DNA from 2 places in the Paenibacillus sp. p3-SID1389 genome. Region 2 is predicted to be linked to the other one. Evidence: predicted binding sites of a transcription regulator. Region 2 holds the regulator's gene; the other holds the start of a gene.

Region 1 (14,697 bases), on a different contig from region 2:
CAATCGGCGGAAACCAGTCTTCTTGCTCCGCAAGCGTTCGCGGGTTTGGAACGCCATCCGGTTTGGCGGCGTCAGCTGGATCCCAAGGAACAGACCCCGCTTTCTCGACGAGGGGCCATACTTGCGAATCCCCGCTCATCGAGATGTATCTTACCATCGCCGCCGCTTCTGTCATGTGACGCAACAGACCGGCTGCCTCCTCGCTGAAACCGGAAACGACAAGCAAACGCAAGGCAAGCAGCGAGTTATGAAACCGGGTTAATCCCTGCAAGTAGGCATACGCCTTTACGTTCTGCGGCACCGGCAGCTCCAGCAGCGCCTCCTCCAACCGATCGGCTGATTGGTCCAAGAGCTGGAGCCATGCGGCGTGGCGCTGTTCCATTTCAGCGATCGTCTCCTCGTAACCATACATCGGTTCTTCACCTCGATTGTTCCGATTCATTATCTGAAGATACTTTAATCGATGAAATGCATTTCAGGTCAACCCTTTATTGGCGGAAAAAAGAGAAGGGTGAAGTGAACGATGGAGGCGGCTAAATAAGTGCGGAAAAAGGGTTGTTCCGTCAAGCTGCTGCGAAAGGGCTTATTCCTTCCAAGGCGAATGATGGATGCAGTCGCAGAAGTTAGTCCGTTTAAAGTGAATTTTACCCGCGGCATCCCCGCTTGCACCTCAAACTGCTGGGGGTCGAAGACGTCGTCGAATACTTGGTATCGGGGGAGGCGGACTTTGCCGTGACGATCCTGCAGGAGGAAGACGAACGGTTTGCGGTCATTCCTCTCTATAATGAAGAATTCTATTTCGTCGCTTCGCCGGATCATCCGCTCGCCGGGCAATCCTCCGTCGATTTCAAGCGGATTGCGCAAGAGCCGGTGGTGATGTTTCCCGAGACGCATCGCTGCCGCCAACTGGTTGATGCGGCTTGTGCAATCAAGGGGTTTACGCTGCACCCCCACATCGAAACAACCACCATCGATTCCTTGCTGCAGCTAGTCCGTTCCGGCGCAGGCGTAACGATCCTGTCCAAGACGCTGTTGGAAATGTACGATTTGGAAAAATTATGCCTCCTTCCGCTGCGGAATCCTTCTTTGACCCGGAAGGTAGGGATCGTGTACCTGAAGGATAAATACCTTGGTGCGGCGGCACGGGAATTTATTACGCTAATTCAAGAACGGGTCCAGACGTTGAAGAAGATCCAGGTGCAGGGCTGATGGGAAGAGAGCCGACCCCTGGGGAGAGAAGTCTGATTTAAGGCTTCACTCTACGGGGGTCTTTTTTTATAGGTTGGATCAAGCTCAGGTAAGGGCGGCGTAGCGCATGTTTCCGGACAGGGACAGTCATACTAGCAGAAAGGAGGCTGGTGTGGATTGACGGCGGGAGAAATCGCTTTTTACTTTCTGCTGTATGCGTTATTTGGCTGGCTGCTCGAAAATGTGTACAACCTTTTTACGCAAGGCGAGTTCTGGAAGGAAGGTTTTATGAAAGGACCGTTTAAGCCGATGTACGGCGTTGCCCCAGTTCTGTTGCTGTGGCTTGTCCAGGAGGGTGGAGGACACCGGCTACTGCTTACCGGATTGCTGTGCTTAATCATCCCCACCGTAGTGGAAGGAGTTAGCGGCTGCTTGCTGCTGATGTTGTTTGGTCGGAGATGGTGGGATTATTCGGGGTTGCGCTTCCAGCTTGGCGGCCATATTTGTCTGAAGTTTTCGTTGTATTGGGGCGTTCTGTCGGTATTCACGCTGAAAGTGGTGCACCCGCTGGCGGAACAGGCCTATCGAAGCGTTTCTCCTGTATGGCCGGTGGTTGGGCCGGCGCTACTATTGTTATTTGCCATTGATCTGGCGTGGACCTGTCTTACGCGGCGAAGAGAATATCGCGGGAGCTTGATCTAGCCCATCGTTGCTTAAGAGAAAGGAGGAAGCCTCATGTCCTATTTCAAAAAACTGGTTCGACGGATCCCAATACTGGCTGCCGGTGGTCTTGCCGCGCTGTTGCTAACGGCCTCGATTAGCGGACAAGCCGCGCCGACAGCAAATAATTTAGCAGAGAACCCGGGCACGGAATCAAGTGAACTGAAGTCAGAAACACAAGATCATAAGGCCGCCCTCAAACCGCGATCCGCTTCCCACAAGGTGGCGGTGATTATCGACGATTTAGGGAACGGGATGGCCGGTACAGAGGAAATCCTCAACCTGCCGATCAAATTAACCGTGGCGGTCATGCCATTCCTGGAAACGACGCAGGAGGATGCCCGGCGGGCGCATGAGTACGGGCACGACGTGATCATTCATATGCCGATGGAGCCCAAGCAAGGGAAGGCGGAATGGTTGGGACCTGGGGCGATCCTCTCCAGCATGACAGACGAGGAGATCCGGCAAAGGGTTGAAGCCGCGATTGACCAAGTTCCCTATGCCATCGGGATGAACAATCATATGGGCTCGAAGGTGACTGAGGACGAGCGGGTGATGTCGGTGATTTTGGAGGTATGCCGCGAGCGGGGGTTATTTTTCATTGACAGCAAAACGAACTCTCGGTCCGTTGTTCCCCGCTTAAGCGAGAAGATGGGGCTGCCCCGGCTGGAAAACGATATTTTTCTGGACGATGTAGGCAGCGAAGCGCATGTTACGAAACAACTGCGGCAGGTCCTGAACATCCTAAATAAAGGTAAGCGCAATAGCTGCGTAACGATCGGGCATGTAGGGGTACAGGGTAAGAAAACCGCGGCCGCCTTGAAAAAGAACATCCCAATTTTACAGGCTGAAGGTGTCCAATTCATCGGGACGAGTGAGCTGGTCTGGGAACAAATTAGTCCCAGCCTTCAGCTGGGACCGGGGTTTACATTACCGTAAAGTATTCGGCGATGCCGCGATACAATGCTTCGGCAATCTTCTGTTGACCGCGTCTGTTCGTGAGGATAGCGCGGTCTTCCTCGTTGCTGAGGAAGCCCATCTCTACAATTACAGCCGGACAATCGATATGGTTCAATAAATAAAACGGCTTGCCAAGCTCCGGGGTTCGGGAAACGTCCAGCTGGTAAAACCGCTCCAGCGACCGTTGAATCGAAGCGGCTAGTATGGCGCTGCGTCCTTCATTATGATGGAGCACAAGCGGTCCGCGTTTGGCCGGACTCCGTCCCCAGTTGACATGCAGGCTGACGACGATCGAAGCGGGCAACTGTTCGCTAAGTTCCTTGCGCTGCGCCAAATCCCGCAGGTGCCGCGAGCGGCTTGGAAGCCAGCGGTTGTCGTCGCTTAAGGCGTAATCACCAGTCCGGTTGAGAATCGCGCGGTAGCCGTGGCTTCGGAGGACGACGTAAAGCCGACGCCCGATTTCGAGATTGATGTCCTTTTCGAGATATTGTTTATAAGACGTGCCGCCGTCGATTCCGCCGTGGCCGGCATCGATCAGAATCACCGGCTCGGGGAAGGCATGCCTGAGGTCGTTGCCTTCATCCGCCGCGGCCGGAGCGATGCCGCTTCCCAAGGCAATGGAGACCGTCAACGTTAGCGTTAACAGGCATCGTATCATTTTTCCCATTTGTCTCACCTTTCAGGAGATACTTCCTCTATAGAGTGAACCTGCGGCGGGGAAATCATGCATTCCGCGGCTGCGGTCATACGTCTGGGGATTTGCGGGTTTAAGGTGGAGGGAATCGGCGCAAACTAGGGCTAACGAAGAACGACAATGCGAGAAAGGAGCTTATCTCCATGGCCAAAGGTGACGAATTGGTCAAATATATCACCGAACGGGTAGTAGATTACGTGGAAACCCCGCGGGAAATCCGCCGCGAGCGGTCGAAGGCGAAGGAACCGTGGAGCCGGCGCTGGTTCGGCATGATCCCGTCCTCCATCTCCCTGTGGGCCGGGCAGCTTCCCAAGCCAAAGAAGAAAGAAGCCCAGAGAAAAGAACAGGCTTCTCACTCACGGAAAGTTTGAGTAAGCCGAAGCTGAACCCGGTTATTGATGACAGCCGCCTTCTGTCCCGAAAGGGAGAGGGCGGCTGTTTTTAGATGCGCTTGGGAGCCGGGGATATTCTTTCTTTGTCATTGCCATCGTCATCTTCGCCTTCGTGCCCATTTGCCCTGCACCAACTCATCCCCCTCGCGCCAACTCATCCGCTAACTGGACCAACAGGTGAACGCCTTCACGAATTTGTGCCTCATTCTTAAACGAAAAGCTGAGTCGGATCCGGTCATCCATTTCCCCCAAGGGATCACAAATCGTTCCGGGGACGAACGTCAACCCGCGGCGGACGCCCTCGGTGAGCAGTTGATTGGAGCTTAAGCCTTCAGGAAGGCGGACCCACAAGTTTAATCCGCCTTGCGGACGGTACCACTGCCATCCGGTGCCGGCGGCAAGCGCTTGCTCCATCACGTCCCGGCGAATCTGCAGCGCCGTCCGAAGCTTCTCCAGGTGCTGCTGGAGCCGCTCGGACTCGAAGCAGTGCTGGAACAGCTTCTGGTTGACCAGCGGCGTGCCGTTGTCGGCCAGCGATTTGGCCGTCAGCAGCGGGGCCATTACCGCCGCGCGAGCGGCAACGGCGCATATGCGCAGCCCCGGCGCCAGGTATTTGCTGAAGGTGCGCAGGTATACAACCCAGCCTTCCGTATCGTAGGAATAGAGCGGCGGGGGAGGCGGCGCATCGAAATAAACGTCATGAACCGCGTCGTCCTCGACGATCAGGCAGCCGTAGCGCTCGGCCAGCTCCACCAGCCGCTTGCGTTGGCTGGCCGGCACGATAAATCCCGTCGGATTATGAAATGTAGGATTCATATAAAACATCCGGGGTTTATGGCGCTTCATATAACCCTCAACAAGGTCGAGGTCATATCCGTCCCGATGAATCTCCACAGGGAGGAGACGCGCGCCCCGCTGACGGAAGCAATCGAGCGCCGAGCTGTAGGTTGGGCGTTCCACCAACACATAATCCATCGGACGAAGAAAAACGCCAGCCAGCAGGTCGATCGCTTGCTGGCCGCCGGTCGTGATCAGCAGCTCGTCGCAGGAGACTTGAAGCTTATCTTTTCGCTGCATATCCGCACAGAGCAGTTCCCGCAGCTCCTCGTCCCCCTGGACGGAGGAATAGGTGCCCAGCAGCTTAGGATAACGGTCGAACACCTGCTTCACGTGGTCTGACAGGAACAGATTCGGCAGCAGGTTCGGGTCGATGAGCGCTTGGGAGAAAGAGTAGACCGCTGGGATCTGGTGAATCTCGCTTAAGGTATTCTGCAGATGACCGGTCCCGTGCCGAGCTAGAGCGTTAAACGTTGTTCCGCCTGCTCCGCCGGTGGTCAGGTTGGAACGGGTGTTGCTCGCATCCTCGGGTTCGGCGGAATCAGTATACGGTCGGCCTCCGGACACGTAATAACCGGATTTTTCCTTGACGTAAATGTATCCTTGCTCCTTCAGCAGCCCGTAGGCCCGGAAGACGGTTAACCGGTGAAGCTGCAGCTCGCCCGCTAACTCACGCACGGAGGGCAGCTTATCGTGCGCCTTCCAATCCCCCCGATGAATCCGGTCCAGGATATACTTATACACTTGCGTATACCGAATCCTCCCAGGCTCTGCCGGCTTTGGCCTTATGTTCATCGCCATCTCTCCTTCGCTTTGTGGCGTGAGTCTATTTTATCCGTAAAGCCCGAGTATCTGTTCTATGATGAGTCATCTGTTCTGTCCTCTTTCCTGTATGATACATTTCAACAGCTGAAAGGGGAAGATTTCCATGATTGTGGTCAACTATTTGATCGTATGTCTCGTATTTGGCACGACGTTTTTAGCGATAAAAATCGGGGTAGATCATGCGGCGCCTCCGTTTTTCTCCGCGGGGATCCGCTTCTTCGCGGCCGGGGCGATTCTGTTTCTGTGGATGGTTTGGAGAAAAAAAGCGGAGTGGACCCTGCTGCTGCGCAAGGAAATGCTGGTGACGGGAGCTTTGCTGACCTTCGGGACGTTTGCGTTACTTTATTGGGCGGAGCAATACGTCACGTCCGGCGTCGCTGCGGTATTATCGGCTACAGGGCCGCTGATGATCCTGCTGCTGCAGATGATGGTGCTGCGGCAAAAAGCGACGGGACGCGCCGTCCTGGGCATCATGATCGGTTTGGCCGGGGTCATGCTGCTGGTGCTGCCCAACATGGTGTCGGTACAGGCCGGACCCCGCTGGGTAATCGGTTGCGCGGCGATTTTGACCGGGGAAGTAATGTATTCGATCGGCGCTCTGTATACCAAACGAGTCACTGAGAATTTTGCAGCGGTGTCGCCGATTGCGCTGAACGCCGCACAAATGATTTACGGCGGCTTGCTGCTGTTCCTCCTGTCGGGCTTCACCGAGCGGGTGACGGCGGGGGACCTGCTAGAGCCGACTGCCTTAGGCTCGCTGTTATATTTAACCGTGGTGGGTTCGATGGTGGGGCACAGCTTGTTTTACTGGCTGGTGGCCAAGACCAACCCGGTGTTTCCGTCAACTTGGCTGTACGTATCGCCGCTGATTGCGATGACGATTGGCGTATTGTTTTACGGAGAAACGGCCGGATGGTTTGCGGTGTTGGGCGGGGTCGCGATTATCGCCGGCACGGTGTTGACCAATCTGGACAGCTTGCGCCAGCTGCTCAGCCGACCGGCACGATTGACGGCGCAGGCCGCCGCAGAGGGAGGTACGGGTTCGGCGGCGGGTTCATAGGGTCCGCCGGAGGTATTTGCCCGGAGAAAGCTGCAAAAGTGCAGTTTTTTTCGGGGAAATCCTGATTTTTCAGCGAAAGCCTGCAAAACTGCAGTTATTTTTCGCGAATTGGGGCAAATGGAGGATTTGGGGGCAAAAAGCCTGCACTTTTGCAGTTATTTTAGATAAAACGGCGATTCCGTCTCAAAAAACTGTATTTTTGCAGGAATCGCCTGAAAGGGTACGCGTGATTAAGCCAAAAAGAGCACTGCCAGCTAAGGGCAGTGCTCTTCTCTATAGGTTCAGCAGCTAGAAAGTGACGAATTTACCGCTGGCCATCAAGGCATCCAGCGCGATCAGCCGGAGGGTGGTGTCGGTGCCGGTGACAACGTAGACGGCCTCGGTTTCGGCCCCGGCTTCTGCCGATGGTGCGGTTGGCGCCTCGGACAAGCTGTCGCTCTTCCAAATTTGATAGCCGTAGACCGGCAAAGGAAAGGAATAAGTGCGTTCGGCTCCGGAAGCCGCATAGACGAGCTTCTGGCTCGCTGTTAATTTACCGGTGAAGGCGTCAGGCTTCAGCGTCAAAGGCTTGGCCGTCATCCATCGCAGATTGTCGTAAGGATCGAAGCGGGATGACGTATAGACCATAGGGGCGGGCGATAGGGAATCGCGGCTGCCGGCGGCCAGCCGCGGCGGCGCATAGCCGCCCGCCTGCTTGTCCCAGCTGCCCGTCGTCTCGGGCAGCCATTCGCCGTCGGCGGCATTGACGTAGCCGGGTTCACCGCCCTCGGGCAGGTGAACCCTCCACGCGGCCAATGCCGGGCCGGCGTAGAGCGGGACGGCGGTCACGCGTCCCGCAGCGGCTGCGCCGAGGCCGCTCTGCCGCAGGGCGGCCTCGAGCAGCGCCGGGTCGAATACGGAATAAGCGCCCATTCCGTATTCGACCAGTTTGTAATCTCCGCTCTCTGTCGCGGAGATGATGAGGTAGCCGCGCGGCGTTCCAGCCGCACCGCCGGCGGCTACGGTGACGAGCCAGCTGTGCGTGCCCGGTCCCAGCGGCTCGATGGCGGCGCCGGCGCCAGCCCAAGCCGTAAACGGCTCGGACTGGGCCAGCTTGTCGATGGCCTCGGCGGCAAAGCGCCGCAGCGCCTCCGGCGCTGGCGTATCCGCCGTGGCCCGCATCGTCGCCAGCGCGACCGTCCCCGTCCACGCGCCGGCCGCGCTGCCTGTGCCTTCGGCGGCCGCTGCGCCCAGGCCGCCAAGCCCTCCCACTGTGCTGGCTGCACTATATAAGATGCTTGCGCATAAGAGAATTTTGCATGTAATCGATCGTTTCTTCAGGTTGGTTCGGGAATAACGCGGTTGCAGCATGAGATCGCCTCCCTGGCAATTCGTTTGGCACCTTGGCCATTAAATTTCGATTGCTTGTCCATTGTACCGAAGCCGGTCCAAAAAGGATGTTACAACCTGTCGCGCGGCTGGTCTGCCAACCGCTTCTATTTTTGCGGTCTTTTAGCGAGATCCGTCTATTTGTCGTTACCTCGGCGAACGCAGATGAAAGATGCCGCAGCCCATGGCGGATACGACAATTCTCGGCTCATATTGCCAGCGGATTTCCTCCCGTCTCGCTTCATATTGCTCCGTTGCGCCTTGCGCCCGCTCGGGTTCAGGATCTTTGATCAAATCCTTGTAATAGGCGTCGATCAATGCCAACTCATCGCTCAGCCGTTCGCGCGCTTCCTTCGCCCAGCTGTCGTCATAGGCCTGGATCCGTTCGGTCAGACGCTGTTCCAATGCCAGCCGACCGGCATCCAAGGACAGGCGGGTAGGCTCGATATGGATATTCTCTGGCAATCGGGGAACCAGCGGCTTGCCTGCGATTCGCGACTGAAACGATTCATCGACCGTACCAGACTGCAAGGATACCCCGTAAAAATGGAGCTCCTCCCGCTTCATATCACAGCAGAACTCCACCTTAAAGCAAACCCCGAGCCACGGCTCATAGGCGGCGGGCAGCAGGGCGGTTCGCTGCCGTGGTCCCGGCTCCTCGAACAAGTACACGTAGCGGCCGCCTTTTCGTGCCGCCTCAAAAATCTGTTTGAGCCGCGGGCTGCCAAACGCCAGCTCTTCGCGCTGAATCCGTCCGGGGCCAAGCACCGGCAGCGGCCGGACCGCGCCAAAGTAACGCCCCAGCAGGGTGTCCTCCTGGGCGGTTTCCATCGGTTGCCCGGCGTTCGCCTGCTCTTGAGCTGCTTTCGCTTTCTCAGCCGCTTGATGCGCCTCCGGGTCAAAAATAAACGAAAACGACATCGTTTCCGGCTCCGCTCCGGTCCGATCGATGAACCCCCAATAATAAGGGCGGTTCGTCAAATCGCGGTCGGCGCGGGGGGAGAGCTTCACCGTGACGTGATGGGGCGATTTTTCGAGAAACTGGCATTCCGTCGCTTCCAAATAAGTCATCACAAAATCGCGAATCTGCTCTCGGGTCATGGACATAACCGTTTAACCTCCCAAGAGCTGCTGCAGGCCACCGCTGTCCCCGCGGTCTTCGGCTTCTGCATCCAGCTCGGATTTAATCGTATCGAACTTGCGTCCCAGCGAATCGACGCGGCTGGCGATTTCCTCATCGCTGCCGGATTCCAGAATGATTTGGTAGAGGCTTTTTTCCAGGGAATGCTGCTTCTCGAACCGTTCCAATATCACATCCAGGTGGCCGATGACCATTTCGAACATATTGATCTTCTCATGCAGCAAGTGAAGGATGTGTTCTTCAATCGTGCCTTTGGTGGACAGGTTATAAATATGGACGTCATTGGTTTGCCCCAAACGATGGACGCGGCCAATCCGCTGCTCCACACGCATCGGGTTCCACGGCAAGTCGAAGTTGATCATCTGGTGGCAAAACTGCAGATTGATCCCTTCGCCGCCCGCTTCAGTAGCGATCATGACCTGAGCGCGGCCGCGGAACAGGTCCATCATCCAGTCTTTTTTGCCGCGATTCATTCCGCCCCGATACGGCACCGCCGTCATCCCGCGCTCGCGGAAGTATTTCAGCAAATACTCCTGCGTCGCACGATACTCGGTGAACACGATCACCTTGTCGTTCATCTCGCGGATTAGCTCCATTGCTTTCTCCGCTTTGCTATTGGCCTTGATCTGACGGATCAGGTCGACGAGATCCCATATCCGGTCGCGGATCGGGGAGTCTGGAGCGAGCTTCTTCGACAAGTTCACCAGCGTAACAAATACGGCGTCGCGGCTGCTGCACACCTCGCGCTGCAAGGTGACAAGGGACAGCATGCTGTTCAGGTCGCCGCCGTTGGCCTGATATTGGTCTTTGACAAAGGAAGTGACCCCATCATACAGATTCTTCTCCTCAGGGGATAACTCCACATCGATGTTGCGGACGATCCGCTTGGTGAATTCCAACTCTCCGTCGCCGCGCCGGTTACGGATCATGACCTTGGCCAGCTCATCCTTCAGCTGCTCCTCATTCTTCGGCAGCCGCTTGTCAACGACGAAATTGGCGGCAAACTCGCTTTGACCGCCCAGTTGTCCCGGCTTCAGGAGCGTGATCAAGTTGAACAGCTCGCCGAGGTCGTTTTGCACCGGGGTGGCGGTGAGGAGCAGGCAATATTTTTTTCGCAGCTGCAGCATGAACTGGTAATTTGACGTTTTCTTGTTTTTCAACTTATGGGCTTCGTCCACGATCACCAGATCGTATTCGTTGTTGAGCAGAATGTTCTTATGTGGGTCGCGCTTTGCCGTGTCCATGGACGCGACCACTACGTCGTTGTGCCAGGAATGCTCCTTCTTCTGGGCAACGGCTGGAATGCCGAACTTCTGGTTCAGCTCCCGAACCCATTGCAGCACCAAGGAGGCGGGCACCAGGATCAACGCCTTTTTCACTAATCCGCGCACGATATATTCTTTTAAAATTAAACCTGCTTCGATCGTCTTCCCCAGTCCCACCTCGTCAGCCAAAATGGCCCGTCCACGCATCTCGAACAAGACTTTGCGGGCAGTTTCCGTCTGATGGGGCAGCGGGGTGACATTGTTCAGATGCTTTAAGCACTGCATTTCCTCAAAGCTGGTCACAAGCGAAGCGGTTTCGGCCTCAAGGGCAAGGTTAAACAGCTTCCAATCGTCCCAGGGGCCGCCCTTTTGATGCCGGGTCTCCAGTTCGTTGAACCAGCTTCGGTCGAAGTCGATGGGAATCGGGGCGTGCAGGTCTGGCGACGCGGCCGGGTGGGGGGAAGGGCCGGAGGGATGTGGATTCATAGTGTAAAACCTCCCTTTCGGTGCGTAATTATCAGCTCGATTACGGTGAGAAGAAATCCGAATCAGGCAGCTCTTGTGCTTAAATTGCAGACGTAGGTGTAGTATGGACGAAAAGGAAGGAGTTCATAACTTTGGAAGGGCAGGAGGGGAGGCGGGATGCTAACTTTCTGATATGTAAAAAAGCCGGTCAGGGATTATCTCCCTGACCGGCGAATTTCTGTGTACTATTTTACTCTGCTTTCACCAGGATCTTGATTTGGTTCCGCTCTTTGAGGAGTCCTTCAAAGCCTTCATCGATGGCTTGGTCCAGCTTAATGCGCTTCGTCACCAGCTTGTCCGCCGAGAAGTACCCTTGAGCCATCAAGCTGATTACCGCCGGGAAGACATCGCGATAGCCGATAATGCCGTTCACGGTGCGTTCCTTCATGACGATGTTTTGCGGATGGAGGGAAGCTTCCTTCTCGAAAATGCTGACGATCATCGTTTCGCCGCCAATTTTGGTGGATTGGATCGCTTGGGTGAGCACAGGAGAAACTCCGGTTACTTCATAGGCGACATCCACACCGCCTTGAGTGCGTTTGTGAATTTCCTCAACGGCATCGTATTCTTTTGGATCAATGACAATGGCGCCAAGCTCGGCAGCTTTCTGTTTCCGTTCCTCGGACAGCTCGACTGCATAGATTTCCGATGCGCCTGAAGCCTTCAGCGCTTCGATCACGAGCAGACCAATTGGCCCGATGCCAAACACAGCGGCTTTATCGCCTACTTTCAATTCACTGGAGCGAACAGCGTGAAGAGCTACAGCGGATGGCTCGACCAGAGCGCCTTGCTCGAAAGATACTGAATCCGGGATTTTATGCAGCATTTGTTCCGGTACATTAGCATATTCGGAGAATCCGCCGCCTCCGCCCGCCAGGCCGAAGAAGCCCATTTTATCGCAAAGATTATATTTCCCTTGTTTACAAGCCTCGCAGGTTCCGCAAGCATAAATCGGTTCAATGACAACGCGATCGCCGACAGCTACGCGGGTGACGCCTTCGCCAACCTCAACCACTTGTCCGGAAAATTCATGTCCCATGACGATTGGCGCTTTATCTCCGCTGAGCGGGTGGGTTTCCAGCGGAATGAATATCGGGCCAGCTACATATTCATGCAGATCACTGCCGCAAATGCCGCACCATTCCACCTTGATTTTCGCTTTACCCGGTTCCGCCTTCGGCTCCTCGATGTTCTCCAGTCTTAGGTCCTTGACGCCATGCCATCTTAACGCTTTCACTTGAACTCATCTCCTCGTAAATTATGAACCTCATATACTAGGTTACTCCTTTTTCGCGGAGTGGCATCGATCAATTGTTAAAATTATGTTAATTCAAATTCAATTAAACTTAGGAGATGTTTCCCTGGTTTCTTGGAAATGGTTACAAAGCGGTTTCATAGTTTTGAGTCTGAAAAATAGAGAGAATGGAAGGAAACGGGGGGTTGGGCCAGATGAAATCGGATTAAAGCCTAAAATTTCACTCTGAACTGCTATGACAACGAGATATTGTATAGTATAATGGTATTCGCACACAATATATTGTGATTCATACATATGATATTACCGTTTACAGGGTGTGTGCCGCGGTGATCAAGTGGGCAGATTCCGGCTTGATACAGCGTTTTTTTTCGTTTTTTTGCCTAATTTTCACTTCAGGAAACGAGGCGAATGACCGATTAATTAATGGATACTCTGAATCAATTTTTAGGAGGGTGTTTTCTTTGAAAACTGTGCAAAAACAGCGCCTTGAGGGGCTAAGTGAGAAAATCTTCTTGGACCGGTACGCCTGGAAGGACGCAGATCCTAGCCACGCTAAAGTAGGCGATGTCGTACTTGTTCTGACGAAGGACGACCCCAAATTCCCGACGAAGGAAGTAGGGGAGGTTGTTGCCCGTGACGGTCGCAAGGTCACGGTGAAGACCCGCCGGGGAGATCTGGTGGAGACCGACGTCGAGAAGCTGACCCTCAATATCGAGAAAACGCCTGAAGAAATGTGGGACCGTCTGGCCAAAGCGATGGCTTCGGTAGAGGAGACGCCGGAGAAACAGAAGGAATGGGAAGAGAAATTCCGTTATATTCTGGATGATTGGAAGCTTGTTCCGGGCGGACGGATTGCAGCTGGCGCTGGTGCGAGCGATGAATTAACATTGTTCAACTGTTACGTTATTCCTTCACCGAAGGACAGCCGGGGCGGCATTATGGAAACTCTGTCCGAAATGACCGAGATCATGGCTCGCGGCGGCGGCGTTGGGATTAACTTGAGCTCCCTTCGTCCGCGTCGTGCGATCGTTCGTGGCGTGAACGGTTCTTCCAGCGGTGCGGTTTCTTGGGGAGGCTTGTTCAGCTACACTACTGGTCTGATTGAGCAAGGCGGCAGCCGTCGCGGTGCGTTGATGCTGATGATCAATGACTGGCATCCGGATGTGCTGGACTTCATTACCGTGAAGCAAACGATGGGCCAAGTGACCAATGCGAACCTGTCGGTTTGCGTCAGCAACGCCTTCATGAAAGCTGTGAAGGAAGACCTCGATTGGGATTTGGTATTCCCGGATACAACTTATGAGGATTACAACGAGGTGTGGGACGGCGATCTCGATAAATGGAGAGCCGATGGACGTAAAGTCATCCACTACCGTACCGTCAAGGCGCGTGAAATCTGGCATACGATCATCGAATCGGCTTGGAAATCCGCTGAGCCGGGCGTGGTCTTCATGGAATACTATAACCAAATGTCCAACAGCTGGTACTTTAACCCGATCATTTGTACGAATCCGTGCGGGGAGCAAGGGTTGCCGGGCTGGGGCGTATGTAACCTGTCGGCAATGAACTTGTCCAAGTTCTACGATGAAGAGAAACACGATGTCGCATGGGATGAACTGGCGACAACTACGCGTTATTCGGTTCGCTTCTTGGACAATGTCATCAACAAGACGCCTTATCATTTTGAAGAAAACGAGAAGAACCAGAAAAAAGAGCGCCGCGTCGGCCTCGGAACGATGGGTCTGGCCGAGCTGATGATCAAGCTGAACATCCGTTACGGCAGCCCGGAATCGCTGGAATTCCTCGATAAATTGTATGGCTTCATTGCGAAGGAAGCTTACTTGGCCTCTGCGGATATCGCAGAAGAGAAAGGCTCCTTCCCGGCATTTGAAGCTGATAAATTCCTGCAAAGCGGCTTTATGAAGAACATGACGGAAGTGTATCCGGAAGTTGGCGAAGCAGTTCGTACCAAAGGGATTCGCAACGTCACCATCATTACCCAAGCGCCAACGGGCAGCACGGGGACGATGGTAGGCACCTCGACGGGGATCGAACCGTACTTTGCCTTCAAATATTACCGTCAAAGCCGTCTCGGCTTCGACGAGCAATTCGTGCCGATCGCTCAGGAATGGATGGACGCGCATCCGGGCGAACCGTTGCCGGATTACTTCGTAACGGCGATGGATTTGTCTGCGGAAGATCATATCCGCGTACAAGCAGCCATTCAACGTTGGGTGGACAGCTCGATCTCGAAAACGGCCAACTGCCCGTCCGACTTCACGGTTGAAGATACGAAACGGCTGTATGAACTAGCCTTCGACTTGGGCTGCAAAGGCGTAACGATTTACCGTGACGGCAGCCGCGACGTGCAAGTTCTGCAAACCGAGAAGAAAGAGGAGAAGAAAGAGGAAGCACCAGCTCAAGCTAGTGCACCGGCAACTCCACAACCGGCAAGTGCTTCGGT
Region 2 (14,697 bases):
CCATAGCACTGCTGGAAAGCTCGACAGATCAAGAGACAGGGAGCGGGACAGCAAGCAGCGAAGTAGGCGAGATTCACCGTGCGGCGTTGGTGAGGCAAGAGGATCGCTCGAATGGAGGGCGGGCAGGTGCAGGAAGTAGGGGGCTAACAACGGTTGAAGCCCGTTCCTTCTGTCGCAAGGTTCCGGTTATTGGCCCGGAGGTTCCCTGTCGCCAGGTGATGGGGGAGTTTCAAAGGCAGCCTGAGCTTCCGTGCATCGTGATTTGTGATGAGGATCACAAACCGTTGGGGCTGCTGATGCGGGATCGGTTTTTCCGCCACTTGGCGGGGCGGTTTGCCGCTGATCTATTTTATGAAGTCGCATCGTTTCAGTTTGCCGAGCAGCAACCTTTGATTTGCGAAGGTGATACGCCTGCTGGTGAACTGCTGGATCTGGCGTTGGGAAGGGAGGGAACCTCCTTCTACGATGGTCTGATCTTAACCGATCAAGGGAAATATTACGGAATCCTGACGATTCAGGATCTGATGCAGATGTCCCGGGAGCTGCAGCGGGAGGCGGATGAAGCGAGGCAGGAGGCGGTGCGTGACAGCCGCGACCGGGTCGTAGAGATCGAGCAGTCGATTGCAGCGGTGGCGGAATCGGCAAAACGAAGCTTGCAGGAGACCGAGCGGATGAATGATTTATCGTTGGAGGGGCGGCAAGAGCTGGAGGCCGTGAAGGCGTCGTTTACCCGCGTGCTCGAGATGGCCCGTTCCCAAGAGAAGCAAATGGCCAAGCTGCTGGAGCAGATGCAGCAGATCTCATCGGTTGCGGATCATATCCGCAGTCTCGCGGACCAAAGCGGCATGCTGGCGATGAACGCCTCAATCGAAGCGGCACATGCCGGCGAGCACGGGCGCGGGTTTGCGGTCGTCGCCTCCGAGGTTCGTAAGCTTGCACTGCAGACCAAGCGATTCTCGGAGGAAATTGGCGACACGTTAGGGGTGGTGAATCACTTGATTCAGCAAACGGCAGCCACCGTCTCCTCAACAGCGGAGGAGATGGCGGAAAGCCACGAACGGGTCGGTAACGCGGACGGGACGTTCCAAGCGCTGGTGGAGTCCGCCCGGGCGGCAGAGCAGCGCAGCCAGGAGATGTTCCGCTCATCGGAAACGGCGGCCGAGCGAACGAGAACCGTGCTCTGGGAGTTACAACATTTAACATCACTTTCGTAAAATTTTACACCACGTTTACAATGTAGCTCATGTGCTTTTACATAAGTGCGATAGAATACAATTGTTTGACATGAGACAATTCGCGAATATGCGTATACTAGCTAAATCGATGTAGAATTGGCACGGGCTCGCGGGAAGGCGGGTACCGTGCTTCAAGCTTGCTTGGCATTCCCCGGCCCGTAACGGCTTAGAGGCTGCGGCCGGTGGCTTAGACGTATTTTGGTGAAGGAGAACTGCAATGAAACCTATCATCCGGATTCAAAAATTAAACTTATATTATGACCGATTCCATGCGTTGAAAGACGTTTCTCTGGATATTCCGGAAAAAGCAATTACCGCTTTCATCGGCCCCTCCGGCTGCGGCAAATCGACGCTTCTCCGCACATTGAACCGGATGAACGATATGATTCCGGGCACGCGGATCGAAGGGGTTGTCCAAATTGCCGACACCGACATTTACGGCGACGATGTTGAAGTGGAGGCTTTGCGCAAACGGGTGGGGATGGTGTTTCAGCAGCCGAATCCTTTTCCGAAATCGATTTATGACAATGTGGCTTATGGCCCGCGGTTACACGGCATCAAGAATAAAGCGGAGCTGGACGAGATCGTGGAACGAAGCCTTCGCCAGGCCGTGTTGTGGGACGAGGTGAAGGATTTCCTGAATCGGTCGGCCCTGAGCCTGTCCGGCGGACAGCAGCAGCGGCTTTGCATCGCCCGGGCGATCGCTGTGCAGCCGGATATTTTGCTAATGGATGAAGCCACTTCAGCGCTGGACCCGATCTCTACCCTCAAAATTGAAGAGCTGGTGCAGCAATTAAAAGATAGCTATACGATCGTTATGGTCACCCATAACATGCATCAGGCGGCGCGCATCTCGGGTAAGACGGTCTTTTTCCTGAACGGAGAAATTGTGGAGGCGGACGATACGCAGAAGCTCTTCTCCACGCCGCAGGATCCACGCACTGAAGATTACATTTCCGGTCGTTTCGGATAACAAGGAGGCTGCAGCAAGATGATTCAAAGAAAGGAATTTGATCAGAATCTGGAGGATTTACGGCAGCTGCTGAGAAAAATGGGCGAGCATGTGGAGGATGCCTTGACGGGGGCGATCAGCGCCCTGCAGGCTTTGGACTCGGCCAAAGCGAAAACCATCATTGAACGCGATGTCGAGCTGAACCGGATGGAAGAGCAAGTGATGGACCTCGGCTCGCGCCTGATCGTGACTCAGCAGCCGGTGGCCAAGGACCTGCGGCGGATTATCGTGGCGTTTAAAATTTCCAGCGATTTGGAGCGGATGGGAGACTTGGCGATCGATATCGCGAAGGTCACCCTGCGGCTGGAAGGCCAGCAGTTAATCAAGCCGCTCATCGATATCCCGAAGATGTCCGAGCTAGTCATACTGATGGTGCGGGAATCGCTGCAATCGTATTTGGATGAGAATACCGATCTGGCTTACAAAATGGCCAAGGATGACGACGAGGTAGATCACCTGTACAGCCAGATGATTCAAGAGTTGTACGGGTTTATGATCGAAAACCCGGAATCCCTCCAGCAGGCGATGCTGCTGACGCTGGTGGGCCGATACATCGAGCGAATCGCCGACCATGCAACCAATATCGGGGAAAGCGCCGTTTACCTGGTGACCGGGCATCGTCCTGACCTGAACCAATAACTTTGAAATGAAGTTTTTCGTGCGTCCAACCGGTCGCAGCTGGCGAAATTACGCAGGCTGCGACCGGTTTTTCTTTTCCAAGGACGGCTTTGGTGTTATCGGGATGGCCCCTGTGTTATCATAAGATAAGGTAGAATACTGTGGACGAGGTGTCGTATGGAAAAATTGATTCTTATAGATGGGAACAGCATCATTTACCGGGCATTTTTTGCGATGCCGCCGCTCACGAACTCCAGCGGGTTGCATACGAATGCCGTTTACGGTTTCACCAATATGCTGCTGCGCCTGATCCAAGAGGAGCGCCCTACCCATATGCTGGTTGCCTTTGATGCGGGCAAAGTGACGTTCCGGCATGAAGGCTATCAGGAGTATAAAGGAGGACGCGACAAAACGCCGCCGGAGCTGTCCGAGCAATTTCCGCTGATGCGCGAGCTGCTGGAGAGCTTTGGTATCGCCTGGTTTGAACTGTCCGGGTACGAAGCGGACGACATTATCGGCACCTTGAGCAAACGGGCGGAAGAGGCCGGTCATGAAGTGCTGGTCGTGACCGGCGATAAGGATATGCTGCAGGTCGTCAGCGATCGGGTTAAAGTGGCGCTAACGCGCAAGGGTGTCAGTGAAGTCGAGCCTTACGGCCCGCAGCAAATTGAAGAGAAATATGGGCTGAAGCCGCTGCAAATCATCGATTTGAAGGGCCTGATGGGCGATACGTCCGACAATATTCCGGGAGTGCCGGGAATCGGAGAGAAGACAGCCCTGAAATTGTTGCATCAATACGGTTCCGTTGAGGAAGTGTTGGCCCATACCGACGAATTGAAGGGCAAAATGAAGGAGAATCTGGTGAACCACGCAGAGGACGCCCGCATGAGCAAGCAGCTGGCAACCATCTTCCGAGAGGTTCCTATTGAACGCTCCTGGGAGGAGATGAAGTTTGACGGCATTCCGGAGGAAACCGCGGTCCCGATGCTGCGCAAGCTGGAGTTTAAGTCGCTGCTGGAGCGGATGTCCTTTGCCGGCGGCGAGAATGCAACCGGCGAAGCGGCTCGCGCGGAGCAGGTTGACATCCAGGTGACCACGGTGGACTTGGACAACCTTAAGGAGCTTACGGCCGATTTGCCAAACATCGAAGGAATCATCGTGGAGTCCCACGGGGAGAACCCGCATCAGGCCGAAATGATGGGCATGGTGCTGTCTACGGCCAGCCGCCACTACTTCCTGTCGTTTGACGTGCTGCAATCGGAGGCTGCGGCGGAAGTGCGCGCTTGGCTGGCGGACGAGCAGGTGCCGAAGCGCGGGTATGATCTGCACCGGGCGGATTTGGTGCTGTTCTGGCATGGCGTTGCTTTTGCCGGAGCCGAGCACGACGTGCAACTGGCGGCCTATTTGCTTGATCCGACGGAGAGCGACCAGACGATCAGCGGGCTGGCCGCGAAATACCAGCTGCCGCAGGTTCCCGGAGACGATGAAGTTTATGGCAAAGGCGCGAAATTCAAAGTGCCGGAGCCGGATGTATTGAGCCGTCATCTGGCTCGCAAGGCGGATGCTTTGCTGCGGATCCTGCCTTTGCAGCGTGAGGATTTGGCGAAATACGAGATGGAGAAGTTATTTTATGAGTTGGAAATGCCGTTATCTCGGATTTTGGCCGACATGGAGAAGCAAGGCGTTGCCGTCAACAAGGAAGCCTTGAAAGAGCTGGGCGTGGAATTTGAAGCCCAAATCAATAAACTGGTTGCGCGTATTTATGAGATCGCCGGCCAGGAGTTTAATATCAATTCCACGAAGCAGTTAGGGGAAATTCTGTTTGATAAGCTGGGCCTGCCGGTCATCAAGAAGACGAAAACCGGCTACTCCACAGATGCGGAAGTGCTGGAGAAGCTGGCGCCTTACCATGAGATTGTGCAGTTTATTTTGGAATACCGCCAGCTGGCCAAGCTGCAATCGACCTATGTCGAGGGGCTGCTGAAGGAGATTTCGCCGAAAACGGGCAAAGTGCATACGTATTTCCGGCAGACGATTGCCGCCACCGGACGCTTGAGCAGCCAGTATCCGAACCTGCAGAATATCCCGATCCGGCTGGAGGAAGGCCGCAAAATCCGCAAGGTGTTTGTGCCGTCCGAGGAAGGCTGGTTTATTCTGTCCGCGGATTACTCGCAAATCGAGCTTCGGGTGTTAGCGCATATTTCCGGGGATCCAGGGCTGCAGGAAGCGTTCCTGCACGATATGGACATCCACACGAAGACGGCCATGGACGTGTTTGGCGTAGGACCGGATCAGGTGGACGCCAATATGCGACGTTCCGCGAAGGCGGTCAACTTTGGCATCGTCTATGGGATCAGCGATTACGGCCTGTCCCAGAACCTGAACATCACGCGGAAGGAGGCTGCTCGCTTTATTGAGCAATATTTTAATGCCTTCCAAGGGGTTCGGCGTTACATGGATGAGATCGTGAAGGCAGCTAAGCGTGACGGATATGTTAAGACGCTGCTGGAGCGCCGCCGTTATCTGCCCGAGATCAACGCCTCGAATTTCAACCTGCGTTCCTTCGCGGAACGGACGGCGATGAATACGCCAATTCAGGGGACAGCGGCGGATATCATCAAGCTGGCTATGGTGCGCATGGATGAGGAACTGCATAAGCACGGATTAAAGAGCCGCATGCTGCTTCAGGTGCATGACGAATTGGTGTTTGAGGTGCCGCCGGAGGAGCTGGAGTTCATGAGCAAGCTGGTTCCGGAGACGATGGGGAAAGCGTTGGAGCTCTCTGTACCGCTGAAAGCCGAAGTATCCAGCGGATTAAATTGGTACGAAGCGAAGTAAGCTCTGCGCATGACAACAACTTAGATCGAGGTGAGAGGATATGCCGGAATTGCCGGAGGTGGAAACGGTCCGACGGACCTTAACCCAATTGATCGTGGGCAAGACGATCCAAAGTGTTCATGTGTTTCTGCCGCGCATCATCCAACGGCCGGATGATATCCGACGGTTTGAAGCCGAACTTGCCGGCCATACCATCTTAGAGATTGGCCGCCGCGGAAAATTTTTGCGGATTATCATGGATGGGCTGGTGCTCGTCTCCCATTTGCGGATGGAAGGGCGTTACGGGCTGTATCAGCCCGGAGAAGAGGTGGAGAAGCATACCCATGTCATTTTCCGGTTTACGGACGGGACGGAACTCCGCTACAAGGATGTACGCCAGTTTGGTACGATGCATCTGTTTGCTCCTGGGGAGGAGTTTACGAACAAGCCGCTGGTGAAGCTGGGATTGGAGCCGCTGGAGGAGTCGTTTACCCTTCAAGCATTCCAGGACAAAATTTCCCGGCGAACCACGAAAATCAAGCCAGCCTTGCTGAACCAGGAATACATCGTTGGCTTGGGGAATATATATGTAGATGAAGCATTGTTTCGGGCAGGCATCCACCCGGAATATCCGGCGGACAAGCTGACCAAGAGGCAGCTGGAGCAGCTTCATGCCGCCATCGTTGAGACGTTAACCGAAGCGGTAGAAGCTGGTGGCTCCTCCATCAAATCGTACGTGAACGGGCAAGGGGAAATGGGGATGTTTCAACATTCCTTGCGGATGTACGGCCGCCAAGGTGAGCCTTGTCTGAACTGCGGACAGCCGGTGATGAAGACCGTTGTAGGGGGGCGGGGCACGCATTTTTGCCCGAATTGTCAGCCGCCTTATCGGACAAGCGGGTCTGCACGCGCCAAGCAACGGCTAACGAGATAGAACGAGGCTCCAAGTTATGAGTGTGAGGTGGATAGGGTTATGAACATCGGACTGACCGGAGGCATTGCGACCGGGAAAAGCACGGTTTCCCGATTGTTGGCCGAGCGTGGGGCCGCCATCATCGATGCGGATGTGATCGCCAGGGAGATTATGGAGCCGGGCCATCCGGTATTGGCCGCCGTTAGCGAACGATTTGGCCCGGGCGTGCTGCACCCCGATGGAACGCTGAATCGCAAGAAGCTAGGCGAGATCGTCTTCTCGAATCCGGAGGAGCGTAAGGCGCTGGAGGCACTAACGCATCCGGCGATCCGCGCTGAAATGAAGCGGCGCATGGAAGAGCTGGAAGCAGCGGATCCTCACAGATTGGTGGTGGCGGATATCCCGCTGCTTTATGAATCGGGTCTTGATCCGTTATACGATCAAATTATGGTTGTCTACGTCCCCCGCGAGGTACAGTTAACCCGGTTGATGTTGAGGGACGGGTTATCGAAGGAGGCGGCCGAGCAGCGGATCAGCGCCCAGATGGATATCGAAATCAAGAAAGAGAGGGCGGATATTTTGATTGATAACAGCGGTGGACTTGAGGAAACGAAGCGGCAGATAGATGACTTTTGGCGGGATCAGGGACTACGATGAGGTGGCTTCGCAAAAAAAGAGTCTTGCTTCTGTTGTTTATCGGTTTCATCATCCTCATCTTTTTTAATTCGGCATGGCTTTCGTTGTTTTACCCGATTTATTATAAAGAAGAAATCCGGCGGCATGCCAAGAACAACGGCCTGGATCCGTTTATTGTTGCAGCGATCATTAAGGTGGAGACGAACTACAAATCGGGCGTGGAGTCCCGGAAAGGCGCGCTCGGAATTATGCAGATCATGCCCGATACGGCGGAGTGGGTGATTTCCAAAGCGAAGTTGCCCAATACAACGCTGGAAGACATCCGCAACGAGACGGAAACGAATATCCAGATCGGCACCTGGTATCTGAGATCGCTCTCCCAGCAATTTGACGGTAACACCATCGCCATGATCGCAGCGTATAATGCCGGACCAACCAATGTGAAAAATTGGCTGAAGAGCGGGCGATGGGACGGACGACTGGAGACGGTGCAAAATATTCCGTTTGGCGAGACCCGGCATTACGTCCAGCGGGTATCCCACTATTACAAACAATATTTAAAGATATATGATGATTTTTAAGGGGGCCTAAGGTTATAACAAAAGAAAGCATTGACCGACCTTACGCCAGCCAATGCTCTCTTCAGTTGATCGGTTATTTGAATTGACCTGCCAGCTGTTGTTCAGCCAGGGTCACCAGACGTTTCGTGATGAAACCACCGATCGAACCGTTTTCGTAAGAAGTCAGGTTACCAGCATATCCGTCTTGTGGGAAAGAGATGCCAAGCTCCTGAGCGATTTCATATTTCATTTGATCCAAAGCTCCGGATGCTTGTCTAACCACCAGGTTGTTCGAAGAGTTATTATTTTGGGCCATGATTTGTTCACCTCCTTGTGGTTGGTAACAGTATTATGTGCTGGACTAGGAATTTCAATCACATGAATTTGCAGTAATTTATTGCCATCCGGTGAGACAGGCCGTGATGACGTCATTTAGAGGGGAGGTGTTCTAGTTTGAAATGTCCTTATTGCGACTATTTAGGCACCAAAGTGCTTGATTCGAGACCGGCGAACGAGAACCGTTCGATCCGCCGCCGGCGTGAATGCGAGAAATGCAACCGGCGGTTTACAACGTTTGAAATGGTGGAAGAAGTGCCGTTGATTGTGATCAAAAAGGATGGAAGCCGCGAGGAATTCAGCCGGGAGAAAATGCTGCGAGGTCTGATTCGAGCCTGCGAGAAACGTCCGGTTTCCGTCGAACAGCTGGAATCCATCGTATCCGAAGTGGAACGTTCCTTGCGCCACTCGGCGAACGCCGAGGTAGAGAGCCGGCAAATCGGCGAATTGGTGATGGAGCAGCTCTATCCGGTGGACGAGGTTGCATATGTACGGTTTGCTTCGGTTTATCGTCAATTTAAAGATATCAACATGTTTATGAAAGAACTCAAAGGCCTGCTGTCCAAAAATACAGGGGTCACGGAATAGTTCACTTCTCAAGCACTCTTCGCCGGCCGGCGCGGGAGTGTTTTTTTATTTTTTGCATAGAATAAACCTAAAGACTAAGGTGCCCTCTTATTTTACACAAAGTTTACAAAACGAGAACACAGCATTGATCTTCGCTTTCTATAATCAAACTGTAAATCAATTAAGGGGGAAACCTAAACAATGAAAAAGAGTATGTTATTGATTTTGACTTTGGTGCTGAGCTTCGCGCTGGCAGCATGCGGTCAAAACAACGCGGCACCAAACAACACGGCCGGCACCAACGGAAGCACTGCGGATGAAGCATCCGCGAGCAACGGGGGTAATGCAGCGACATCGGAACTTTCCGGGTCGATCTTGGCTGTAGGTTCCTCGGCTTTACAACCTTTGGTAGACCAAGTTTCGAAAAAATTCATGGATCAGAATCCGAATGTTTCTATACAAGTTCAAGGCGGCGGAAGCGGCACCGGGTTGACGCAGGTTTCCGGAGGCCAAGCGGACATCGGGAACTCCGACGTCTTCGCAGAAGAGAAGCTGGATGCGGCTCAAGCTGGTGAACTGGTTGACCACCAAGTTGCTGTCGTCGCGATGGCAGCTGTCGTTAACCCGGACATCACTGTCGACAATTTGACAAAAGACCAACTGGTCCAAATTTTCACGGGTAAAATCACAAATTGGAAAGATCTTGGCGGTCCGGACCAAGCGATTCAAATCGTAAACCGTCCGTCGAGCTCCGGGACTCGCGCCACATTTGAGAAATACGCGTTGGGTACGAAAACGGAGGACCTGCAAGGTTCGATCCAAGAAGATTCCTCCGGTACGGTAAAGAAACTGGTTGGCGAAACGCCGGGGGCGATCGGATATCTGGCCTTGTCCTACCTTGACGATACGGTCAAAGCTGTGAAGTACGAAGGCGTGGACGCAACGGAAGAAAACGTAGCAAACGGAACTTATCCGGTATGGGCTTATGAGCACATGTATACGAAAGGCGAGCCAAACGAAGTCGTGAAAGCCTTCTTGGACTACATGGTTTCCTCGGATGTTCAAGGCGACAACGGCGACGTAGTAGAGCTTGGCTATATTCCGATCAGCAAAATGCAAGTGGAACGCGATGTTGACGGCAACATCACGAAGAAATAACCAGCAGATTCGATAACATCATATCAGTGCGGCAAGAGGCGGACGGTTCTGCCTCTTTCTGTGCTGTTCTTAAAGGGAGAGGTTTCATGGCTCAGTCCGGCGGAAGAAAAAAAATACAACCGCATATCGTCGAGGAATGGACCGGCAAAATTTACGCTTCATTTTGTATCGTATTGCTGGTGGTTACGATCTTCTCGATGGTTTATTACGTAGCAACCAAGGGGTTAAGCACTTTTGTTCAAGACGGAATCTCACTAGGTGAAATTTTCGGCAGCACGAGCTGGAAGCCGGATGGGGAGCCGCCGATGTTTGGCGCCCTGCCGTTTATCTTGGGCTCGTTCAGCACTTCGATTCTGGCGGCGCTGATCGCAGCACCGCTTGGCATTTGCGCAGCATTGTTTATGGTTGAAATTATGCCGAAGTTCGGCAAGAAGTATTTGCAGCCGGTCATCGAGCTGCTGGCCGGGATACCTTCGGTCGTGTATGGTTTTGTGGGGCTTAGTATCATCGTACCTTTTTACAGGGATATTTTTCCGGGACAAGGTCTGGGGATCTTGGCGGGAGCGACCGTACTGTCGATCATGATATTGCCGACGATCACGTCGATCGCCACCGACGCCCTGTCTGCCCTGCCTCCCGGCTTGAAAGAAGGTTCCTACGCCCTTGGCGCTACGCGCTGGCAAACCTTGTCACGGACCGTATTGCCGACGACCTTACCGTCCTTGCTGACCGGGGTTGTACTCGGCATGGCTCGGGCTTTCGGGGAAGCCCTGGCGGTGCAGATGGTTATCGGGAACGCGCCGCATATCCCGCGCTCGCTCTTTGAATCCACCTCGACCTTGACCAGCGTCATTACGCTGAGCATGGGGAATACGGTCATGGGCACGACGCAGAATAACGTCCTCTGGACGCTGGCACTAATCTTGATGCTGATGACGTTTGTATTCGTCTTTATCGTGCGTTGGCTGGAAAGGAGAGCAAAACGATGAGCGCCAAAACCGTCGACAAAATCGCAACAGTTGTTATTATCGCTTTAGCTGGCTTAATTGTCTTGATTATGGCGGGGTTACTCGGCTTTATTTTAGTCCGGGGGCTGGGTCATATCAGTTTCGATTTTCTCACGTCACCTCCTGAAACGATTAAGGCAGGTGGCGGGATCGGCCCGCAATTGTTTAATTCCTTGTTCCTCTTGGTCTTGACCATGATCATCACGATTCCGCTCGGTATCGGCGCGGGGGTCTATATGAGCGAATACGCTAAACCGGGGAAAATCACCGATTTTATCCGTTTGATCGTTGAGGTATTGTCCTCTTTTCCATCGATTGTCGTGGGTTTGTTTGGTTTGCTCGTGATCGTGAACCTGTTTGGCTTTGGCTTCTCCCTGTTCTCAGGGGCGTTAGCTTTGACGATCTTTAACCTGCCGCTGATGGTGCGGATTACCGAGCAAGGGTTAGCCAGCGTGCCGCAGGCGCAAAAGGAAGCCAGCTTGGCGCTGGGCTTGTCCAAATGGAAAACGATCCAATCGGTGATGCTGCCGATCGCCATGCCGGTGATTCTGACCGGAACGATCCTGGCGGCGGGCCGCGTGTTCGGCGAAGCAGCTGCCCTGTTGTTTACGGCCGGGATGAGCAGTCCGCGGCTCGACTTTAGCAACTGGAATCCGTTGAGCCCTACGTCCCCGCTGAATCCGTTCCGTCCGGCGGAGACGCTGGCGGTTCATATCTGGAAGATCAATTCCGAAGGCTTGGCGCCGGATGCGCCTGAAATTGCCGCCGGTGCATCGGCCGTCCTGATTTTGACCGTGCTGGTGTTTAACTTGCTGGCTCGCTGGCTCGGACGCGTGATGCTCAAGAAATTTACGGCGACGAAATAGGAGGGCGAAGCCAAGTGTCAAATATTGAACTATCTACGAAAAACTTAAGCGTCTATTACGGAGAGAAACAAGCCGTTAAAAATATATCGCTCGATTTCGCTTCCCGGCAGGTAACCGCCTTGATTGGCCCTTCGGGCTGCGGCAAGTCTACATTCCTGCGCAGCCTGAACCGGATGAACGATTTGATCCGCGGGGCGAAGATCACGGGGGAAATCTGGATCGGGGACGACAATATCAATGATCCGAAGACCGATGTCGTGCTGCTGCGCCAAAAGATCGGCATGGTATGGCAGCGGCCAAACCCGTTCCATAAGTCCATCTATGAAAATATCGCTTTTGGACCGCGTTACCACGGGATTCGGGACAAGAAGAAGCTGGATCAGATCGTTGAGGAATCGCTCACCAAAGCGGCCCTTTGGGACGAAACGAAGGACCGACTGCACAGCTCCGCCTTGGCCCTGTCCGGCGGCCAGCAGCAAAGACTGTGCATCGCCCGATCGATTGCGGTCAATCCAAGCATCATCCTGATGGATGAACCGGCCTCGGCCCTGGACCCGGTATCCAGTGCCAAAATTGAAGAGCTGATCGCCGAGCTGAAGCAGGAATACTGCATTATCATCGTCACGCACAATATGCATCAGGCGGCTCGGGTGTCGGAAAAAACGGCGTTCTTCCTCATGGGGGAGCTGGTTGAGTACGGCGATACGAGTAAAATCTTTACCAATCCGTCCGAGAAACGTACAGACGATTATATCAGCGGCCGGTTCGGATAAGATACGTCTCTCCTTTTGCCACCTAGGAACAGGGCTGGACCCGGGGCGGGGAACCGCCCCGTTCGCGGTCCCTTTTAGATTGGAAAATCTCCGTATATACTGATAACATAAAGAGTGGACTGATTGGCGTGGGCAGCGCCTGCAATGGCTAAAGGAGATTTGGATAATGGACGTATTGGATTGGATTGAAAGGATGTTTGAGCATTACGGCTATTTTGTTCTGCTGCTCGGACTTCCCATCGACTTTATCGCGCTGCCGCTGCCTCCGGGTCAAACGACTCTGACCTATACGGGATATTTGGCATATAAAGGCGTGCTAGGTTTCCTGCCGGCACTCTTCGCTGGATATGCTGGGGCGGTGATCGGGGTGACGATTACCTATTTCGTCGGACATCGGGTCGGTGTGCCGTTGATCGAACGCTATGGCAAGTGGATTATGGTCAAGCCCTCACATTTGGACAAAACGAGGCGGGTCTACGAGAAATACGGCAATAGAATGCTGCTTATCAGTTTCTTTGTGCCGGGTGTAAGGCAGTTTTTTGGTTACTTTGTTGGCATTATGCGCATTCCTTTTCGAACCTTTGCCTTGTATGCTTACACAGGAGCAGCGCTCTGGGTGACTGTTTTTGTAAGCATCGGATTGGTGTTTGGCGAACAGTGGCAAGTTGCCATCGACCTGGTGGAGAAATATTTAAAGTTTTTCTTTATTGGGCTGGGCGCGCTGCTGTTGGTGCTCGTGTATTTGAAATGGCGGCGATGGAGGCTGAAGGTAGCCAAGTTGTCCCGGTAATACCTCAAAGGCGCTGGAGCTGGCTCCGGCGCCTTTATTTATTTCCGCTTTTTATTTTTATTTTCGGGTTTGCTTTGGTGCAAGATGAACTCGTCAAGCAGCGTCTCCTCAGTATCACCGCCGTTCTGCCCCTTTTCCTCCTTCAGCTTCAACAGGGAGAGCAAATCGAAAAGATCCCCAAGCACGGTGAACCCGGCACCGATAATGGCCAAGTCGTCCGAGGATAGGTCATTTTCTTGGATTCTTTGGTATTGACGCCTCTTTTTTCCTCCCAAGAACACCACCTGCTTTTAAATCTACTTGTTTCATCTTATGCAAATGGCTATTGGCTTGACTAGGCGTGAGCTAGGCTAGAGCCGCCGTCTCATATTCAGCATGGGTACCTGGTGAACGTATACCCATTTTTGCCTCTCTCCGCGAATGTCCCGATCGTTCGCTAACGAACTGTAATATGATGTTCTATATTTAAAAAGGAGGGAAAATCAATGTCGGGATATGAAAATGGCGTAGGTGGCGTAGGTTATGGTGGTTTCTGGACTTCCACAGGGACGATTCTGGTTCTCTTCATCCTGCTGGTCATTGTTTCCAAAGCGTTTATCTTTTAATTGAATAGTACCTCATGCAAAGGCCCTGCTGCAGCAGGGCCTTTGTTCATTTTTGCATTTGTTAGACAATTGCTCTAAAGCCCCGGCAGCGGCGCAAATCGCAGAGGAGTACCAGCGGATCAGCGGGGCACTCATCGAGGCGATCCGCACGCAATGGACGGACGAGCAGCTCCTGAACACAACGGAGATCGCAAGGTGAACCCTGGTCAAACGGGGCATCGCTCCGGTTTACGCTGATGCATCAGGCGCATCATCGGGGACAAATGACGGTATTGATGCGTCAGGCGGGACTGCGAGTTCCTGATATTTACGGGCCAACCTACGAATCGTGGATCGAGCCAGGGATGGAGCCCCTCGCCTAAACTGGGCCAGGCGGTCACAAAAGTAGCAACTATTTCCAGTTATTGCCGGAATCTCTGGAGGACGCCTCCTTGCATACCTATGTGCCTTACTACTTGCTTCCGTATGGGAAAGCTCTAACGATTGTGGAGCCGGATGTCCTGATCGGACGAATGGTGGAAGTCACCCCTTCGTTCCCCCTTGTAAACCAAACCCCTTGGACATAAACCGCTGGGACAAGATGTACAGCACGATGGACGGGATCGCATACAGGATGGAGAAGGCCGCAAGATTGCCGTATTCAATCATCCCGTATTGACCAAAGTACTGGTATAACTTCAGGGAAGCGGGGAAGTTCTCCGGATTTTGCAGCAAAATGTACGGGACAAAGAAGTTCCCCCAGCTGCCCGAGAAGGTGAAGATGGCCACCGTGCAAATGCCCGGCACCATCAGCGGCGCTACGAC

Evidence for each region. The regulator NrdR, encoded in region 2, represses ribonucleotide reductase genes. The targets are predictions, from matches to a motif close to AACACNATATATNGTGTT.
Region 1: a site for NrdR is predicted at 12,502-12,519, ahead of M3G15_RS14655 (adenosylcobalamin-dependent ribonucleoside-diphosphate reductase). Genes of this name have one in related genera too.

What each region holds. Positions count from the first base shown of each region.
Region 1 is NZ_JALXVO010000035.1:29,021-43,717, forward strand. It holds gene M3G15_RS14595 (hypothetical protein) at 1-412, opposite strand, end outside; partial or broken gene M3G15_RS14600 (LysR family transcriptional regulator substrate-binding protein) at 652-1,209, shown strand; gene M3G15_RS14605 (putative ABC transporter permease) at 1,366-1,890, shown strand; gene M3G15_RS14610 (divergent polysaccharide deacetylase family protein) at 1,924-2,847, shown strand; gene M3G15_RS14615 (N-acetylmuramoyl-L-alanine amidase family protein) at 2,834-3,544, opposite strand; gene M3G15_RS14620 (YqzE family protein) at 3,706-3,933, shown strand; gene M3G15_RS14625 (aminotransferase-like domain-containing protein) at 4,090-5,586, opposite strand; gene M3G15_RS14630 (DMT family transporter) at 5,720-6,676, shown strand; gene M3G15_RS14635 (hypothetical protein) at 6,965-8,026, opposite strand; gene M3G15_RS14640 (YqhG family protein) at 8,192-9,151, opposite strand; gene M3G15_RS14645 (DEAD/DEAH box helicase) at 9,158-10,936, opposite strand; gene M3G15_RS14650 (2,3-butanediol dehydrogenase) at 11,166-12,212, opposite strand; gene M3G15_RS14655 (adenosylcobalamin-dependent ribonucleoside-diphosphate reductase) at 12,695-14,697, shown strand, end outside.
Region 2 is NZ_JALXVO010000004.1:18,702-33,398, forward strand. It holds gene M3G15_RS02775 (methyl-accepting chemotaxis protein) at 1-1,214, shown strand, start outside; gene pstB (phosphate ABC transporter ATP-binding protein PstB) at 1,453-2,208, shown strand; gene phoU (phosphate signaling complex protein PhoU) at 2,227-2,886, shown strand; gene polA (DNA polymerase I) at 3,043-5,703, shown strand; gene mutM (DNA-formamidopyrimidine glycosylase) at 5,744-6,616, shown strand; gene coaE (dephospho-CoA kinase) at 6,656-7,252, shown strand; gene M3G15_RS02805 (lytic transglycosylase domain-containing protein) at 7,249-7,812, shown strand; gene M3G15_RS02810 (alpha/beta-type small acid-soluble spore protein) at 7,886-8,107, opposite strand; gene nrdR (transcriptional regulator NrdR) at 8,245-8,715, shown strand; gene M3G15_RS02820 (phosphate ABC transporter substrate-binding protein) at 8,896-9,852, shown strand; gene pstC (phosphate ABC transporter permease subunit PstC) at 9,939-10,841, shown strand; gene pstA (phosphate ABC transporter permease PstA) at 10,838-11,725, shown strand; gene pstB (phosphate ABC transporter ATP-binding protein PstB) at 11,740-12,498, shown strand; gene M3G15_RS02840 (DedA family protein) at 12,665-13,288, shown strand; gene M3G15_RS02845 (hypothetical protein) at 13,327-13,569, opposite strand; gene M3G15_RS02850 (sporulation protein YjcZ) at 13,774-13,893, shown strand; gene M3G15_RS02855 (hypothetical protein) at 13,946-14,092, shown strand; gene M3G15_RS02860 (DinB family protein) at 14,130-14,255, shown strand; gene M3G15_RS02865 (carbohydrate ABC transporter permease) at 14,416-14,697, opposite strand, start outside.